One region of the Hahella sp. NS-SX17 genome, then DNA from elsewhere that is predicted to be linked to it. Evidence: predicted binding sites of a transcription regulator. Region 1 holds the regulator's gene; the other holds the start of a gene.
The links. Region 1 encodes sigma-54, which starts transcription at its own class of promoters, with help from an activator protein. Its sites were predicted from a motif close to TGGCACNNNNNTTGCTNT; they were not measured.
Positions count from the first base shown of each region.

Region 2: AC2IBB_RS26150 (flagellar hook-length control protein FliK) is a predicted target of sigma-54. The motif match lies at 1,878-1,895, and genes of this name have one in related genera.

Region 1 is NZ_CM170632.1:5,995,725-6,005,372, reverse strand. Features, by position in the region: gene mgtE (magnesium transporter) at 1-632, opposite strand, end outside; gene AC2IBB_RS26795 (HPr family phosphocarrier protein) at 872-1,141, opposite strand; gene rapZ (RNase adapter RapZ) at 1,236-2,096, opposite strand; gene ptsN (PTS IIA-like nitrogen regulatory protein PtsN) at 2,123-2,587, opposite strand; gene hpf (ribosome hibernation-promoting factor, HPF/YfiA family) at 2,594-2,902, opposite strand; gene AC2IBB_RS26775 (RNA polymerase factor sigma-54) at 3,018-4,514, opposite strand; gene lptB (LPS export ABC transporter ATP-binding protein) at 4,637-5,362, opposite strand; gene lptA (lipopolysaccharide transport periplasmic protein LptA) at 5,359-5,883, opposite strand; gene lptC (LPS export ABC transporter periplasmic protein LptC) at 5,867-6,445, opposite strand; gene AC2IBB_RS26755 (KdsC family phosphatase) at 6,450-6,986, opposite strand; gene AC2IBB_RS26750 (KpsF/GutQ family sugar-phosphate isomerase) at 6,986-7,963, opposite strand; gene AC2IBB_RS26745 (ATP-binding cassette domain-containing protein) at 8,252-9,091, shown strand; gene mlaE (lipid asymmetry maintenance ABC transporter permease subunit MlaE) at 9,063-9,648, shown strand, end outside.
Region 2 is NZ_CM170632.1:5,872,850-5,882,497, forward strand. Features, by position in the region: gene AC2IBB_RS26145 (flagellar basal body-associated FliL family protein) at 6-530, opposite strand; gene AC2IBB_RS26150 (flagellar hook-length control protein FliK) at 633-1,673, opposite strand; gene AC2IBB_RS26155 (Hpt domain-containing protein) at 1,988-2,335, opposite strand; gene AC2IBB_RS26160 (ATP-binding SpoIIE family protein phosphatase) at 2,338-4,074, opposite strand; gene AC2IBB_RS26165 (STAS domain-containing protein) at 4,141-4,446, opposite strand; gene fliJ (flagellar export protein FliJ) at 4,723-5,175, opposite strand; gene fliI (flagellar protein export ATPase FliI) at 5,208-6,575, opposite strand; gene AC2IBB_RS26180 (flagellar assembly protein FliH) at 6,559-7,479, opposite strand; gene fliG (flagellar motor switch protein FliG) at 7,520-8,545, opposite strand; gene fliF (flagellar basal-body MS-ring/collar protein FliF) at 8,538-9,648, opposite strand, start outside.

The DNA of each region.
Region 1 (9,648 bases):
TCTGTCCGCATGATTTCGCGCACCGTCGAACTCAGACTGGACACCAGCAAAGTGGTCACAGGAAGTACGCCTATGAAATCGTCTTTTCGGTTTACCACCAGCAGGCTGTCGGTCATGTTGGGCAGGCTTTTGTGGCTGCGCAGATAGCGAAGCACAACATCGACGGTAATATCCGGACGCACGGTAATCATGTCCGTGTTCATCAGGCCGCCGGCGGAATCCTCAGGATAGGCCAGGACTTCTTCCAGACGCTGACGGTCCTGGGCGTCCATGGTCTCCAGAACTTCCTGGATGACCGCTTCCGGTAGCTGCTGCAGTAAGTCAGCGAGGTCATCGACCTCGAAATCCTCGGCGATCTCAATAACATCCTGTGCGTTCATTTCGCTCAGGAAGTCAGAACGGATTTCGTCGCTCAGATATTGCAGGACTTCGCCGTCCAGCTCGTCATCGACTAACTGCCAGAGTAACTTCCGCTCGTTGGGCGGTGATGACTCCAGTAAGTGAGCAATGTCGCTGGGGGAAAGGCCGCCGTTCAGTATGCGCGCGACCTGCTGTAAAGATCCGCTTTCGAGCGCTTCCGCAATGGAGCGCATACGGACCTTGGCAGTGCTTTTTTCGGTCGCTTGAGGCATAGATTACATCCGCGTTTGGGGCGGCCCGCAACGGGCAGCGAAGAAATTGCCGGATTTAAATTACAGAGTCGGACTCTGCGCCGTTGTGGCGCCAGTATAAGCGAGCCCAATATAAAGTGTAAGTTAAGACGAAAATTAGTCTAAGGAAAATCAGGGAATTGTCTTACTTTATTCAAGCGGTTTGTATTGTTTGAGAGGTTTGATGAGATGGGGCGGGACGCCCCGAAAGCAGTGAGGGGTTATTCGCCTTCTCCGAAATAATCCTCGATCAGAGTCTTGATGGCGTTAAGCGCCTCTTCTTCGTCGGGGCCGTCTATTTTTAAAGTAAGAGGGGTTCCCTTGCTGGCGGCGAGCATCATGACCGCCATTATGCTTTTTCCGTCAACTTCCTGGCCTTCTTTGGCTACTCTGATCTTACTGGCGAATCGGCCGCTGGTGGATACGAATTTGGCCGCCGCTCGGGCGTGCAGGCCAAGCTTATTAATAATAGTGACTTGTTCCTGGATCATGGGGCGCGATGAGCATAAAAGATTGAAGTTTCCTGAATGTTGGATTCAGGCCGGTTTAATTGTTAAGCGACTGTGGCTTCTTATTGTTAAAACCTTATTGCGCCAGCTCTTTGTGGCGCACTTGGACATTATCATATTTTTTCTTGAAATGCTCTCCCAGGCACTCGCAGATATAGACCGAGCGATGCTGCCCGCCAGTGCAGCCAATGCTGATGGTCATGTAGGTGCGGTTACTGTTCTGGAAGTGTGGAATCCAGGTCTCAAGAAAACTGATGATGTGTTGCAGCATCTGTTCCGGTTCCGGATGCTGTTTTAGGAACTCAATGATTTCCTGGTCGGTGCCTTTGTAGCCGCGCAGCGCTGTATCCCAGTAGGGGTTGGGGAGACAACGAACGTCGAACACCATATCTGAGTCTGAGGGCACGCCGTGTTTGAAGCCGAACGATTGGAAGAGTAGGGCGAGTTCCTGGGTCTTGTGCCCGATAACTCTGATTTTGACCTGATCCCGTAGTTGGTAAATCGAGAGATCGCTGGTGTCTATATAGAGATTCGCCAGTGTGGCGATTGGCTCCAGCAACTGCTTCTCTTTGGCGATGGCTTCCTTCAGGGACGTGCTTTTGCTGCTAAGCGGATGCTTGCGGCGCGTCGCATGAAAGCGTTTGATCAAGGTGGCGTCATTAGCGTCAAGATAGATGATTTCCACATCGATATTGTGCGCTTGCAGGGTGGCGTAAATGGACGGAAAATCTGATAAATCCCTATAAAGATTTCGTGCGTCTATGCTGACGGCGAGTTGCTGATTTTGGGTTTTTCCCTGGTCCAGCACCTCTTGGGTGAGAGGCGAGAGGAGACCGATAGGCAGGTTATCAATGCAGTAATAGCCCATATCCTCCAGGACATGGAGCGCCGTACTTTTTCCGGAGCCTGAACGACCGCTTACGATAATCAGCTTCATGTCTTCCTCTTTCCATCGAAGCTGGATTATTTTTCCAGCACCCTCCTGAACAGGGTTTCGTCGTTGTCGCAGTCGCGCAAATGTTCGCAGAAGCGACGATCATTGAATTTCTGGGCCAGCTGGCTCAGCAGGTCAAGGTGTTCGCTGGTGGCTTCCTGCGGAACGATCAGAACGAACAGCAGATCCACGGGTTCATTGTCGATCGCGTCAAAAGGAATTTTATCCTTCAGTGTAATCAGGGCTCCTATGATGCGATCACAATTTTCCAGGCGACAATGGGGTATCGCTATACCTTGGCCGATACCGGTGCTGCCGAGTCTTTCACGGCATATCAGGTTGGTAAAAATGGCGTTCTCGTCCAAAAATGGAAAATGCTGCGCAATCAGATTGGCGATATATTCAAGAACGCGCTTCTTACTCGAGCCCGACACCCCACAGCGTGTGAGGGCGGGCGAGATAATGGACTCAATAGTTAGTGTGGTTTGGGCCATGTTCTGTTATCTGGCGGATGCGCCATGCATCCGATCAACGTGCTTCTCTTTATGTTTGAGGATCTGGCGATCTAGTTTGTCCACCAGTGCGTCGATTGACGCGTACATATCTTCGTGTTCAGCATTGGCATGCAGGTCAGCGCCGCTAATGTGCATGGTTGCTTCCGCAATCTGGCGCTGTTTTTGAATGGAGAGCGTTACTTGGACATTACTGATGCTGTCGAAGTGTCGTTCGAGCTTGTCGAACTTGTTGTTAACGTAGTCCTTCAGTGCTTCAGTTAACTCGACTTGATGTCCGGTGATGTTCATTTGCATACTTTGCTCCTAATGCCAATATACGGTGCATTATGAATTTTGCACTTCCATGAAAAATACTAGCACATCCATTTTGTGACTATTTGATTTAAGTCTTATGCCTGTATTCCTCCTTTTAAATTAGACGCTTACGTTCGTTTGAAGGCGGAATGGAAAGCGCCTCCCGGTATTTTGCGATCGTACGTCGGGCGACATTGATGCCCTGGTCGCCAAGCAGCGCAGCAATCTTGCTGTCGCTCAATGGTTTTTTTGGTGACTCTGCTGCGACTAACTTCTTGATAATAGCTCTAATGGCGGTGGAAGAACACTCGCCGCCGGTGTCTGTGCTGACATGGCTGGAGAAAAAGTACTTCAACTCAAATACGCCGCGGGGAGTGTGCATGTATTTTTGCGTGGTCACCCGTGAAATTGTTGACTCATGCATCTCCACAGCCTCGGCTATATCGTGCAGCACCAGCGGCTTCATCGCTTCCTCGCCATACTCAAGAAACCCTTGTTGATGTTCGACTATTTGTGAGGCGACTTTCAATAGGGTTTCATTACGGCTTTGCAAGCTTTTGATAAACCAGCGCGCTTCCTGTAACTGATCGCGTAAATAAGTGTTATCGGAGCTGTTGTCCGCGCGTCTTACCAAGCCGGCATAGCCAGGGTTAATGCGGATTTTGGGGGCGATTTCCGGGTTGAGCTCCACCAGCCAGCGACCGTTGGCCTTCTTGACGATTACGTCAGGAACGACATATTCGGTATTGCTTTCCTGAATGCCTTCGCCTGGCCTTGGGTTCAGGCTCTGGATCAGTTTGAGAACCTCCCGCAGGTCGTCCTCCTTCAGGCGACTGCGGCGCATCAACTGTGCGTAGTCGCGATTGCCAAGCAAGTTGATGTAGTGGCTGACCACCAGTTTGGCCTGCCCCAGCCAGGGGGTGTCTTTGGGCAACTGATTCAGCTGGCTCAGCAGGCAGTCCTGCAGATTGCAGGTTGCGACGCCTGGCGGGTCGAATTGCTGAATGCGTTTTAGCACCGCACGCACTTCGTCCAGTTCTATCTCTTCTTCGCCTTCTGTCTGCAGGCCGCTGTGAATTTCGTCAGGCGTAAGGGAGAGATAACCGTCGGAGCTGACCGCATCAATGATCGCAACGGCGATCATACGGTCGATATCGGACATGGGGGTGAGATTCAGTTGCCAGAGAAGGTGGTCTTGCAGGGTCTCGCCCTTGCTGTTGCGGGACTCGAAGTCGTATTCGTCATCCTCGCCTCCGCTGTAGCTGCCTGAGCTGCTCTGAAACACGTCATCCCAGGCGGTGTCTACGGGCAGGTCGTTGGGGATTGAATCGGACCAGTTGTCCTCCTCGGCGAACCCTCCCTCTTCCATGCCCGACTCTTGCGTCCTCTCCTTGCTGGAGTTGTTGGCGAGCATGTCGCTGATCGTATCATTCTGAACGTGATTGGGAGACTCGTCCTCTTCTGACACTTCCAGCATAGGGTTGGACTCAAGCGCTTGTTGAATCTCCTGCTGCAAATCCAGTGTTGAAAGCTGCAAAAGTTTTATTGCTTGTTGCAGTTGCGGGGTCATGGTCAGTTGTTGACCCAGCTTTAACTGCAATGAAGTTTTCATAACCATCTGATGCTTACCACCGATTCAGGCACAGATCTTGTGAGTTTTTCATAATTATTAAGTGCTTTTATCCTAAGCTCTTGAGCCTTGAGGTCCATCCGGGATGGAGGCCGCCGGTTAAACTAAAGTTTGAACTGGTCACCCAGATAGACCTCCCTAACCTTTGGGTTGGCAAGAATATCACCTGGCGTGCCGCTTGCGATAATAAATCCTTCACTGACAATATAGGCGCGTTCACAAATATCCAAGGTCTCGCGCACATTATGGTCGGTAATTAAAACGCCGATGCCGCGTTTCTTAAGGTGCTCGATTATCTGCTTGATATCGTTGACGGAAATAGGGTCTACCCCGGCGAAAGGCTCATCCAGCAAGACAAACTTTGGTTCAGTGGCCAGTGCGCGGGCGATCTCGACGCGTCGGCGTTCGCCCCCGGACAGGCTCATGCCAAGGCTCTTGCGGATGTGGGTAATGTGAAACTCCTGCAACAGCTCTTCCATCTTTTGCTTGCGCTCCTTGCGGCTCAGATCGGCTCTGGTCTCAAGGATAGCGTATATGTTGTCTTCCACTGACAGCTTTCTGAAAACTGAGGCTTCCTGCGGCAGGTAGCCTATGCCCTTGCGCGCTCTGCCGTGCATGGGTAAAGCGGTGATCTCCGCGTCGTCAATGTATACGCCGCCTTTGTCGCTGGGGATCAATCCCACCACCATGTAGAAGCAGGTGGTCTTACCTGCGCCGTTAGGCCCGAGAAGTCCGACAATCTCGCCGCTGCGGATTTCGACGGACACGTCTTTTACTACTGACCGTTTCTTGTAGGCCTTGGCCAGATTTTTGGCGGTGAGGGTGCTCATTGTTTATTAGATTTGGGCGGATGGTAGATGATTTCAACCTGTTCGGCCTGATTGCCTGAGGTTGCTCCCTTCGCTGTCACCAGGCGTTTGTCAGTGAAATAGATGATTTCTTCTCCTTCCACGGAACTGTTGTCCTGCAGAATCCGCGCATGGTTGCGCATGATGACTTTACTCTGGCTGCGATCATAATCCATGCTTTCTGCGTAAGCGTGAGTTTCAGTTTGTTTTTCTGCGTCAAACTGCACAAGGTGGGCGGGCTTGCCGGTTGCTTGAAAACGACTGATGCCTTGATCGTCAGTGTAAAGGACGACTTTATCCGCTTCGATACTGGATTTGCCCTGAGTGATGACGACATTGCCGATATACGTGTCGATGCCTTTCTGACCGTCTCTCTCCCAGCGTCCAGCCTTGATGCGTACCGGTTCGTCACTACCGTTAAGAAGGTCCAGGGCGTAGCTCAGCGGGGCGAACACGATGCCCAGCAATAACGTCACTGTGAATAGTTTACTTGGGTTGCGCATAAACACCGATTACCTGAGAAAGTAAGACAATAAGCTTTTTATCAATATCCGCCTCCATTCCGACAGCGGTTAACTGATTGATATTTGAAGTTATCTTAACGGGTTGATCTGTACTGATAAAGCGTGACTTGTTGTTGTAGTCCAGTGCTTCCGTTTGCATGAGGATTGGCGCGCCATCATTGGAGGCTCCGTTGACCTTTACATCGCCGCGGAGTTTCAGAGTGTCCTGCTTGATGAGCAGCTCGCCTTCGAGGGACTCCACGCGCCAGCTTTTTTCTCCTTGTTGATATATCTCCAGATAGGGTTGGGTCAGTACGCCGGTATCCGTATCTGGATAATGCTTGGCCAGTTGGCTTTGCAGGCGGCTGGTGAGCGCGCCCTCTTTGTTGTAAGTGGTATAAACGGCATTAATGACGAAAGCGTCGGGCTCATCCTTCAGTAGAGGCTCTTCCTCGAAAAATGGGACAGCCCCGTCATCCTGGTAGGCGACCAGATAAATGACCAGGAACGCCGCCAAAGCGGCGTAGATCCATTTGCTATATTGTCGGAGCAGATCTGTCATGAGGTTATAGGTAGGCTTCCAATGAGGCGTGCAGCACACCTTTGGCGTCTAGTATCATATCGCACACTTCTCTCACTGCGCCTTTTCCTCCGTGCGCGGATGTGCAATAAGCCGCATGCTGGCGAACATACCAGTGACCATTGGGAACGGTGACGCCAAAGCCGCAGCTGCGAATGGCCGCCAAGTCGGGCAGGTCATCGCCGACGTATGCGCACTCACTGAGTTCCAGACCCAGCTTATTGCGAATTTCATTCAGACCGACAAGCTTGTCTTCTCTGCCTTGCAGTAATTCAAGGATGCCCAGGTCGCCAGCTCGTTTGGCGACCATGGCGGATTTGCGTCCTGTAATGATGGCGACAGTGACGCCCGCTTTTTGCAGGAGTTTGACGCCAAGGCCATCGAGTATTGAGAAGGGCTTGAATTGTTCCCCTGACTCTCCGAAGTAAAGGGCGCCGTCTGTCAGGACTCCATCCACGTCCAGCGCCAACAGCTTAATCGGCGTCAGTGCTTGCAATTGTTGTTCGGTCAATGAAGGCGACATTAAATGACTCCCGCGCGCAGCATGTCTTGAGTATTGAACGCGCCAATGACCCTTTTGTCTGCGTCAACAACAGGGAGGGCGTTGATTTTTTTCTCCTGCATCAGGCCAAGAGCTTCGGCGGCTAGCATATCTTTGGTCACAGAGCGGCAGTTGGCGGTCATTACTGTGTCTATGGTGCAGTTTCGTATATCAATATTCTTGTCCAATGTGCGGCGTAAATCTCCGTCAGTGAATACGCCTAATAGCTTGGAATTCTGGTCAACTACACAGGTCATTCCCAGTCCTTTTTGGGACATTTGTAATAAAGATTCGCTTAGAGATGCGTTTTCTTTGACGACAGGGATGGATTCGCCTGTGTGCATAATATCGGACACTTTTAAGAGTAGTCTGCGACCCAAGGCTCCGCCGGGATGAGAAAAAGCGAAATCCTCCGCTGTAAACCCGCGAGCTTCCAGAAGAGCAATAGCAATAGCGTCTCCTAGCACCAGGCATACTGTAGTGCTGGAAGTTGGGGCAAGGTTAAGCGGGCAGGCTTCGGTGGAGACGCTGGCGTCAATATTGGCTTCAGCAATTAGAGACAATGTAGAGTTCGGATTGCCTGTCATGCTGATCAGCGGCACACCCATACGTTTGAGAAGCGGTAGTATAGTGACAATTTCCGCTGTATTTCCTGAGTTGGAAATTGCTAAAACTACATCTTTAGGCGTCACCATACCCAGGTCGCCATGGCTGGCCTCGCCGGGGTGCAAAAAAAATGAAGGCGTTCCTGTCGATGCTAGAGTGGCGGCAATTTTATTTCCTATGTGGCCTGACTTTCCCATGCCTGTCACGACAACCCGGCCCTCACACTCAAGCATTAAATCACATGCTTTTATAAAGGCCTCATCTATGCGATTGCTTAACGCCTGAATCGCTTCAAGCTCCATTTCTATTGTGCGCTTAGCGGCTTTTATATACTCGTGATCGTGGTGGCTCATTAATGCAGCGTTCCAGAGTCTGTTTCTAGGGGTATCTGCTTGCAGCAGACAGGGTATGGTGTTGAGTCCAATGCTCTGCGGCGAGGCCAGCGTATTATACGACGCTCAAGGCCTGCTGCAACTTGCCGGGAAAGATGTGGGCAGTTAAAACATCTTCTGATATATTCCGCACCTGTTTAGGCTATTTTTGGCAAAACGCCAAAGCCGCCGTAAGGTTATGTTTTTAGGATACTTAATGCTTCCGGGAAGGGGGCGTTTACGCTGGCTGGGCGATTAAGGTGATTTCAGATGACGCAAAACCCCTCCAATTACGTGGAAGTCAGGGGGCTTACCTTCGCCAGAGGCGACAGGCTCATCTACGATAACGTAGACATCGATATACCCAAAGGCAAGGTCACCACCATCATGGGGCCCAGCGGTACGGGTAAGACCACGCTACTGAAATTAATCGGCGGCCAACTGAAGCCCGATAAGGGCGATATCTGGGTGAATGGGTTCAATGTGCCGAAGCTGAAGCGCAAGGAGCTATATGAGTTGCGCGAACGCATGGGGATGTTGTTTCAATCCGGTGCACTATTTTCTGATCTCAGCGTCTTTGAAAATGTCGCATTTCCTTTGCGCATCCACACACAACTACCCGAAGCAATGATTCGCGACCTGGTTTTAATGAAGCTTCATGCGGTAGGTCTGCGCGGCGCTCGTGATTTGATGCCTAGCGAATTATCTGGCGGCATGGCTCGTCGTGTGGCGTTGGCGCGCGCTATCGCCATGGACCCGGAAATGGTTCTGTATGATGAGCCATTTACTGGACAGGACCCCATCGCAATGGGCGTTATTGTCCAGCTTATCCGTTTGCTTAATGACGCCTTGGGGCTGACTAGCGTGGTCGTGTCCCATGATATTCAGGAATCATTGAGCATTACGGATCACTTGTGCATAGTCGCTGACGGCAAAGTGATGGGGCAGGGTAGCCCGCAGGAGCTGCGCTCCAATGGAAATGCTTTCGTCAAACAGTTCCTCAATGGCTTGCCGGATGGGCCGGTGCCCTTTCACTTTCCCGCAACAGACTATGCGGAGGATTTATTACGGGGAGACCAGGATGCTGGATTTTCTGCAAAGGCTTGGTAGGAATGGCCTGTTGTCGCTGGGCGCACTAGGCCGGGCGGGAATGTTTCTGGTGGGGGCGCTGGTGGGCGCGCCGCGTATGAAAGGCCTGCCGCTCTTGCTCAAACAGCTATATTCAGTTGGCGTCCTGTCGCTGGTGATTGTTGTAGTCAGTGGTTTGTTTATAGGCATGGTGCTCGGGCTTCAGGGCTACAATATCCTGGTGGATTATGGGTCGGAGCAGGCCATAGGTCAGATGATCGCCCTGACGCTGGTGCGTGAGCTGGGGCCGGTGGTTACTGCGTTATTATTTGCAGGGCGCGCTGGTTCGGCCTTGACGGCTGAAATTGGCTTGATGAAAGCGACTGAGCAACTATCCAGCCTGGAAATGATGGGAGTCGACCCTTTGCGGCAGATTATAGCGCCGCGGCTTCTGGCTGGTTTTATTGCTATGCCTATGCTGGCCATGATCTTTAGCGTGGTGGGCGTTTGGGGCGGTAAAATGGTGGGCGTGGAGTGGCTTGGCGTCTACGAAGGCTCTTTCTGGAGCAATATGCAGGCGTCAGTGGACTTTTCCGACG
Region 2 (9,648 bases), 120 kb from region 1:
AAAGGTCACTGCAACACGAAATTGGTGAACAGCACCTGCTCAATTTCTCCGTTCACGCTCTGCTCCTTCAGAGCAGTGTTGATGGCTTCCAGCGACTCAGACAGCAGCGCCAGCCGACCTTCATCCGTCTGCACGTTTTCAAAATCTTTGCCGCTATACAAATTTATCAAGCGGTTACGGATGACGGGCATATGCAGCTCCACCCCGTCCAGCACGCCCTGATTCCGAGTCAGCAAACTGATGCTCGCCTGCAGAAATCGTTGTTTGCCTTTGTAATCGAAAGTGACCACCAGAGGCGGACGCATATCGTAATATATAGCTTCCGCTTTCACCGGCGCAGCCTGCTCGCCGCCTTCCGCCGACGTATCCGAGCCGTCATCCGGAGAAGACTTGAGCAACATCATGGTCACTCCTACACTGGCTCCCACAGCAATCAGCAAAACCAGCGAGACAATAATAATCAGCTTTTTGCTTAAGCCGCCTGACTTACCAGATTCTTCTCCGCCTTCTTCACTGTTATCTTTCGCCATATCTCTGCTTCCACTATCGACAGATAATCCGATTACTGTGGAGGTCACCGCCTCCTTGTCGATAAGTGTAGTTCATTCCTTTGATTTTTCAGTAAAAAACCATCAGACGTAATAATCCACCATGCGCTCAGTGGCCAACGCTTGCTCAACGCCCATCGTCGCTGCGCCCTCTTCGTCACTCTCTCCGAGCACACCGCCATCAGCGCCACCGGACTCCTGGCCATTTCCGGTTCCCGCCTGTTGCTGCTGACTGGATACGTCAAACTGGGATAACTGCAGCCCCTGCTCCGCCAGCAATTCCCGCAGTCGCTGCACGGTACCTTCCGCCATATCCCGAACAATGGCGTGTGGGCTCTGGATCTGCACATGAGCCTGATCTTTCTGCACATGGATCTTCATTTCAATCGGCCCCAGCTCCGGCGGATTCAGATGCACGCTGGCGGATTGAATCTTCTGTCCCACGAACCAGACTACTTTCTGCGCCATCCCCTCACTCCAGTCATCGCCCTGTACTGATTGTTGCAAGGTCGTGACATAGGGCGGCGCGGCCGCATCAACTTTGAACTCCGCACGCAGGTTGGCGGCGACTCCGTGCAAAGCGTTGGGCTTAGCCGAGTTCTGGCTTTCCGCCAGTTTCACCAGCGCTGCGTCCAGAGTTTCACCCTCTGCGCCAGCCTCCTGCTCCCCGCCCTTAGCTTGAGCGGCAAGCGCCTGAGTCAGCTTGACCAGCTCTCCGCTCTTTTTCTCACCCACTGCCTCCTCATCGCCCTCAACAGCGTCATGCACCGCCCGCGCCAGAGGCGTCAGAGCGTTTTGTCCGGTAGGGTCCGCTTCCCCTTCCTTTTCCATTGGCGCATCTGCTGACAACTCGGCCAGGACCATTGCCTTGATAGATTCTTCATTGTCTTCCGCCGAGGATTGCTCCCCTGACGGCAATTTCACTCCGCCCTGTGTCGCATTCGGCTCTATGTCCGCCAGCGCGACTTGCGCAACCGTCTCCGCATCCTTTGTTGATTTATCGTCGTCAGGCGTTTTTTTCTCATCGCTTTTTTCCGCTTTAGCGTCTTTCTTGTCCACTTTATCCGTCTTGTCCGCGACTTCCCTATCCAACACCTCTGAGAATCGATCTTCCTTATCATTCATAGCGTTAGCCTCACCCCTCTGATTGCCTGAAGGCTTGGGAGATGGTTTCGGCGCGACTTTGGGTACATCAATAAATGCCACTGAGCTGTCCATTTACTGTCCTCAAATCCAAGTTACAACTTACCTGCGGATGCAATAGGTCTCACCGTCACCAGCGCGGCAAACGCCATCGCAGAAGCGGCAAAACCTGGGTTTTAAAGGATGAATGCACAGATCAGGCCAAGTGGCGCCTGGAAGGAAGGGAAACTTGAAAGGTCAGTGACAACGAAGGGGGACGGTCCAGTAGGGACGCCCCACTGTTTGAGCGGCCCCGGCTATACCTGCTCCCGCAGCAAGGACTGGACAGTCTCGAACTCCTGCTCAATGGAGGCGAACACTTCCCGCGCTTTGTCCATTTGCTTGAACTTGCCGATCAACTCCCCTTGCCGACACAGCTCGGAAAGCGCGGGCAAGCCCAGGTTGGTGGCGCTGCCTTTCACGCTATGACAACCTCGACTGAAAGCGTCGGCGTCATTAGAATCGAGGGTGGCGCGAATGGCGCGCATGCGTTCGATGGTATCTCCGATAAAGGTCTCCACCAATATCTGAAAATCGTCTTCCATTACTTCCCGCAATTCCGCCAGGGCGCCCATATCAAGGTGAGACAGATCGTTCGAACTCATATTCAAGCTTGCCACTCATAATCCACTTCAACGATATTGCCCTGGCCAAAGTACTCCACGCGGCTGCACATGGAGAGCAACAGGGCTGTGCCACGACCACTATAACAGGTCGGACCCGGTAATTTACCGTCGAGCTTCTGATAATCAAAGCCTTTTCCGCTGTCTTCCACGCGTATCGTCAACACGCCGCCGGCGCCGGCGCCTTTATGGCCCACGTCCACTTTAACGAAATGGCCGTCCAGCTGACGGATGCGTTCCTCGCGCAGGCGATAGTATTCCGCGAATCCGTCCGGGCTGGCTTTGAGCTTTGAATGCAGGCCCAACACGCCATGCTCCAGCGCATTGGTGTACAGTTCGCTCAGAATGGTGAACATTTCGCCGTTGCGCGTGCGCAGGCCGGGCACCTCCATAGCGATCTGCAGCAACAAGGGCACTGGATCAAAGATCGCTAAAGAGTCATTGCGCAGTTCATAAGCCATTCGCCAGTGCTGAGGCCCTTTGAGGCCGGTGTTGGTGAGATAGTTGTTCTCTATCCCCAGTTCCTTCTCCGGCATCATGGTCAATTCCACCAGCGTCAGATCGTCGCTGGGACCGCCTTCCCCCATAAAGTCGACTACGGAGCGGCGGATTTTTTCAAACAGGTTAGGCTCATGCAGGTTGTCCTGGAAGACCTGTTGCAATCGCTGCTCACCGAACATCTCGCTTTTGGCGTTGGTCGCCTCGACAATGCCGTCCGACCATAGATACACCCGGTCGCCGTGCTTCATTTCAAAACGATAGGTGCGCGCATCGAAAGCTTCGCCTTTCAGGATGCCCAGAGGCAACCGGTTGGAAGCGACCTTGACCAACTGGTCGCCCTGCACCAGATAACAGTCCGGCAAGCCGCCAATCCAGATCTCGATTTCTTCCTGCTCAAAATTCAGTTCCGCCATACAGGCGCAGCAGAAAAAACCCACCGGCAGAATTTTACGCAGCTTCTGGTTTAACTCGCGGAGGATATCTCCCAGCGCGTAACCTTTACTGGTCATGCCATAGAAGATTTCCGCCAACGGCATGGCCCCTATCGCAGCAGGCAAACCATGGCCGGTGAAATCGCCCAGCAACACATGCATGCCCCCGGATGGTTTCTGGCAGGCCAACAGCACGTCACCGTTAAAAACCGCCAGAGGCGAAAGCAAATGTTTGATGTTGTTGGCGCCGAGGCAGCCCACATGGGCAACGTTGTCGAACACGGTTTTGGCGACCTGCTGTTCGCGCACCATATGGTCGTTGTGTTCAGCGATCTGATCCCGCTGCCGCAACAGGGTTTTATGCATGATCCGCATGCGATTGAAGGCGTTGATCTTGGCTTGCAGGATAATGCGGTTGTAGGGTTTCGACAGAAAATCGTCACCGCCGGCTTCAAGGCACTTGGCGAGAGATTCAGCGTCGCTCAGAGACGTGAGGAAGATAATGGGAATCAAGTCTTCGCCCGCCAGCAACTTGATTTTCCGCGCCGCCTCAAAGCCGTCCATGCGAGGCATCAATGCGTCCAGAAGCACAATATCCGGACGAAATTCTGAGAATTTTTCGATGGCGTCCACGCCATCCACCGCCGTCACCGTGTCATGCCCCTGCTTTTTGACGATGTTCTGCAGGATCATGCGGTCGGACTGGTTGTCGTCGGCGATGAGAATTTTAAGCGTTTTCTGGGACCCGAGAACGGACGAGGCCATTTCTGAGTCCAGGGATTGTTTCATAGCAATACCCGATAGGCGCATAAATGGCGGAAAGTCCGTTTCAGGCGCCCGACGACAATGGGCGCTTTATTGAATAACAAACAATTGTTCAAAGTTGGAAATCGTCAATATCTTCCTGACGTCATTGTTGCAGTTAGTAATGCAGATCTTGGCGTTGTCGCCGCCCGCATAATCCCGCAATAACAGGAGCATCCCCAAAGCGGAGCTGTCCAGATACGTCGTCTCCGTCATGTCGATCTTGTACTGCTCGAACGGTCCCTCAGGGTTTTCATACGCATCCCTGAATTCCTGGTGGGAACTGAAATCAAATCGCCCTTTAATGCGAATGGTCAGTTCGGCATTATCGTCAGAGCGGCTTGTCGTTATAGACATATTGCCTCCTTCTGTTGGCGCTCCCCTAATCAAACCATCTGGATCGTTTAAATCCAATCAGTGTTCTTTTTATATGAAATTCAGGATATTACGAATAGTACGCTATGAATTTCAATACTCATATTCTTACTAATTCATCAATAGCTGATTTTTACTAAATTTCCAGTTTTCATTTATTTGACGACTGTTTGGCCGTGGACAAAAACTGACTTTCAGACGCATTTTCCGCCTGTTCCAGCTAACTCGCTAAAACCAAAAAACTTTTTTAACAATGTATTAATGTCTGTTGTGATAGGCGCGGCGACCGACAGCGTCGTCCAGATTGCGCTGTTGTTTCTTGTCCTCGTAATAGGCTTCCTCTTTCTTGCAACGATCAATGTAGTCCTGCATGTTATTTTTTTTCTGATACGCCGCCCGCCACACTTCCGTTTGTTGCGACAACTGCTGTTTCAGCAACAGTAACTGCTGTTGCTGCTGCTCGATGGCCGAGCCCAGCCTGCTGATGAAGACATGATAGGTTTGGATATGACGCACTGAGCGTACGCCGTTCTGAGTACCCCTTAATTCATCCTGATAATCCCGCTGGTAGGCGACCAGTTGCTCCAGCTTACCTTCCGCCTGTTCCACTCTGCGTCGGATATCGCCCATTTTCTTGCGCTCGCTCTCCTCGTCCCGCTCCGCCAGATCAAGCACCAGCGACAACCTTTGCGACTTCTTTTTCTCCGCCACGTTAAAGCACCTGAACTAAAGTGGAGTAAACCCTATGGTTTCGCCGGGGCTCTGGGCGCGGCGCCTTGCGCCGGAGCCGGGGTGAACAATTGGTTCAACCCTTGTGCGCTATCATTCAGCGTAGCGCGTTCCCGCAGACTTTGCTGTAAAAATTTACGCATGTGGGGAAATCTTTCAATCGCGTAATCGGTTTCCTTGTCCGAGCCGGGCACATAGGCGCCGACACTGATCAGGTCGCGCGTCTGCTGGTAGCGAGCGTACAACTGCTTGAAACGCTGCGCCCTTTGCAAGTAGTCCGGCGTCGTCACCTGAGGCATGACCCGGCTGATGGAAGCTTCGACATCTATGGCGGGATAATGCCCTTCCTCCGCCAGTCGCCGATTCAGCACGATATGCCCGTCCAGAATCGCCCTCGCAGCATCAGCAATGGGGTCTTGTTGGTCGTCGCCTTCCGTCAGCACAGTGTAGAACGCCGTAATGGAGCCGCCGCCGGGCTTGCCGTTGCCCGCCCGCTCGACCAGTTGCGGCAGTTTGGCGAACACAGAGGGCGGATAGCCTTTGGTGGCCGGCGGTTCGCCCACCGCCAGGGCGATTTCCCGCTGCGCCTGAGCGTAGCGCGTCAGACTGTCCATCAACAACAGTACGTTCTTGCCCAAATCGCGAAAATATTCGGCGATGCGAGTGGTCAACACCGCCGCACGCAGACGCATCAAAGGCGAATCGTCAGCGGGTGACGCAACGACGACAGCGCGATGCAGACCTTCTTCACCAAGAATGTCCTCAATAAATTCCTTCACCTCGCGACCCCGTTCGCCGACAAGGCCGACCACAATAATGTCCGCCGTGGTGAAGCGGGTCATCATGCCCAGCAGCATACTCTTGCCCACACCACTGCCTGCAAACAATCCCAAACGCTGACCAATACCCACCGTTAACAAGGAATTGATAGTGCGAATGCCCACATCAAGCTTTTCCCGAATGGGCGCGCGGTGCAAAGGGTTGATCGGCGCGCCGAACAGTTCGACGTGATGCTCCGCCTGCAGTGGACCGCGGCCGTCCAACGGCTCGCCCGCGCCATCTAATACCCGCCCCAACAGGCAGGCGCCTACGCCAATGCGGCCAACGCCCGCCATGGGTTTCACTTTGGCGCCAGGCTGCAGGCCTTCCACCGCCGCCAACGGCATCAGGTACACCCGGTCATCGGAGAAACCAACCACTTCCGCCTCGACCATGCGGCCGCCGCGCACTTCAATCAGACACCGCTCTCCCAGGGTCATCGGACAGCCCACCGCTTCCAGAGTCAGCCCGACAACGCGGGTAAGACGCCCATTCAGCTCCGGTCGCGCCTGCGTCGGCACGAAGCGTTCATAGTTGCGCAAGCGCTCAACCAGACTCATCATCGCCCTCCGGCGTATCCGGGCTCTCTGCAGCCGCCTGATTCAGCTTTTCAGCCTCTGCTGCTTCGGTGCTGGGTTGCTCCGCGCCTGAGTCGGCCGCCGCCTGTAGCTCCTCCGCATTTTTCTCCAGCAAGTCACGATGCAGATCGCTCATTTCTCCCATCTGGTCAGTGAAGTCTTTGGTTTCCTGCAAGGCGACATCGTCGCTGTGACGGGACAGCATCTGCTGGACAGTGGTCTGGAAGCGTTTCTCCACCGTGAAATCCAATAAGGTGTGGCGGGTCTCCACACGACAGCCGCCCTCCATCAGCGCTGCGTCCTGCTGAAAGCGGGTCCCTTTTTCAAGGGGTAAATGTTCTTTGGCGAAGGCGAGGTCCTGAGGATTCAGGTAAATAGTCACCAGCTCTTCCGTGTTTGGCAGCGCCGCCAGGGCTTCCTGCAATACTGTCAGTATTTGTGAGCGATCTGCTTTCAACTCCCGGAACACAACGGCTCGGGAGATCGCCAACACCAAGTTAAGCAAGGCCTCCTCCACCTCATCCTGATGTTTGCGGATCGGCGACTCCAGCTCCACCGCCAGCGCCTCGAAGTTCTCCAATGCTTTTTCGATGTCAGCGCTCTTGCTCTTCACCGCCTCGCTTTCGCCTTTCTTGCGCCCTTGCTCAAGCCCCTCCTGCTCACCTTTGCGCCGACCTTCAGCGAGACCTTGTTCAAAGCCTTTCTGGAAGCCTTCTTCCTTGCCCTGCTCCAGCCCGTCCTGATAGGCGCTTTGGCGAATACTCTCCAGCTCCGCAGCGGTAGGAGGCTTGATCTTGGGAGCATCCTGTTTTTCCCCCATAACCGGCAGCTCCCAGCGCTCGTAGGCCGTCAGTTTCTCTTTGGGGATGGTTTCAGGTTGATCTTTCATCGGCTGGCTCTGTTAGTGTAGCGTTGCGCAGGCGGCGGATTTACAGCATTTCTTCGCCACCGCCGCCCAGCATGATTTCGCCGGCTTCGGCCATGCGCCGCGCGATAGTGAGTATTTCCTTCTGCGCCGTTTCCACTTCGCTGATGCGCACCGGGCCGCGCGCCTCCAGGTCGTCGCGCAACAGCTCCGCCGCGCGCTTCGACATGTTGCGGAAGATCTTTTCCTGCAAGTCTTCGTCGGCGCCTTTCAAAGCCAGAATCAGGTTGTCGGAGGAGACTTCCCGCAACAGGGACTGGATGCCGCGATCATCCACATCCTTGAGGTTGTCGAACACGAACATAAGGTCTTCAATCTGACTGCCCAGATCCGCATCGACATCCTTGATGGATTCCATCAAGGGCGCCTCCAGACTGGAGTCCATGAAGTTCATAATATCCGCCGCGCGTTTGACGCCGCCGATCCTGCTGGTCTGCGCCGAAGAGCCACCGGAGAACTGTTTTTCCAGAATATTATTGAGTTCCTGCAACGCCTGGGGCTGAATGGTCTCCAGCGCCGCCACCCGCATGATGATGTCCAACCGCACTTTTTCATCGAAATTGGATAGCACTTCCGCAGACTGGTCAGGGTCAAGATAGGAGATGACGATAGCCTGTATCTGAGGATGCTCGTAGCGAATGATGTCTGATACCGCCCGCGCTTCCATCCACTTCAGCGTATCCAGACCAGTGGTGTTGCCGCCCAGAAGAATCCGGTCGATCAGGCTGGCGGCTTTATCCTCCCCCAGGGCCTGGGTTAGCATGGTGCGGATATAATCGTCGGCGCCGATGCCCAGGCCGGTCTGGCCGCCGACGGCTTCAAGAAATTCCGTGGTGACGTGCTCTACCACATCCTGGGTTACGTTTTGCAATTGCGCCATTTGCGCGCCCACACGTTGCACTTCCTTGGGCCCCATGTGTTTTAGAATCTGGGCGGCGTCCGCTTCACCGAGAGACATAAGCAAAATCGCCGCAGATTCCACGCGGGAGACTTTGCGTACCGGTTTTTTCTCACCTTTCTCGTCACTCATCAGCCATTACCCATTGACGAACAACCTGGGCCACTCGCCCCGGATCTTCAGCAATCAGTCCTTTGAGCGCGTTAATCTTTTTCTCATATCCTTCAGAGGAGCCGGGCAGTAAAAAATCGCCCGCTGCGTTTAAGCCTACACTTTCTCCCTCACCTACGCCAGAGCCCAGACTTTCCAGCTCCGCCAGCCCCTCTTCATCGCCCGCCAGCGCCAGATTCTTGGCGTCAGCGCCGCCGCTGGACAGGTTTTTGAAGGTCGGACGAATGACCCCGAAAACCAGAATCAACACAATGAGGAAGGCCACGCCCCACTTGATCAGCTCCCGTATCCAGGGCTGCTCCCAAAGCGGCGTTTCATAGTCGCCAATTTCGACTTCCTCCGCCATGAACGGCGTATTGATGACATTGACGCTGTCGCCGCGCGCAGCGGAGTAGCCCACGGCATCCCGCACCAATACGGTCAGACGCTGCAACTCCGCTTCCGGCCACGCCGCCGTAGTGACGGCGCCGTCCGCGCCGACCCGACGCAGGTCATCCACCACTACCGCGACGGTGAGACGCTGAATTTTACCTTGATGCTGTTTAGTGTAGCTGACAGTACGATCGACCTCGTAATTACGCACTGTTTGTTTACGGATATCCGTCGCCTGGCTGTTGGCCGTCGCATTGGCGGCGGCGCCCGCAACGCCCGCCTGTTCCGGCACGGCCGCCACCCCGGGAGGCTGGTTGGACAGAGCGCCGGGAATCCCCTGATTGCTGCCGGCGATGCGCTGTTCGCCAATCTCCTGCTCACTGCGCACCGCCTGCGGATCGGGATTGAAGGTTTCCTGCGCCTGTTCCACGGCGGTGAAATCCACATCCGCAGACACTTCCGCGCGGAACCGTCCCGAACCCAATATCGGCTCCAGAATGCTGTTGACCCGCCCAGTCAGCACTTCTTCCATGCGGCGCGCATACTGGAATTCTCGGGAGGTTCTCAAATCGTCTTCGGTCAGATTGTTTTGTGACAACAGGTTGCCGCGCTGGTCCACGACGGTGACGTCGCGCTGGTCCATCTCCGGCACGCTGCCGGCCACCAGATTAACGATAGCTTCCACCTGGTCC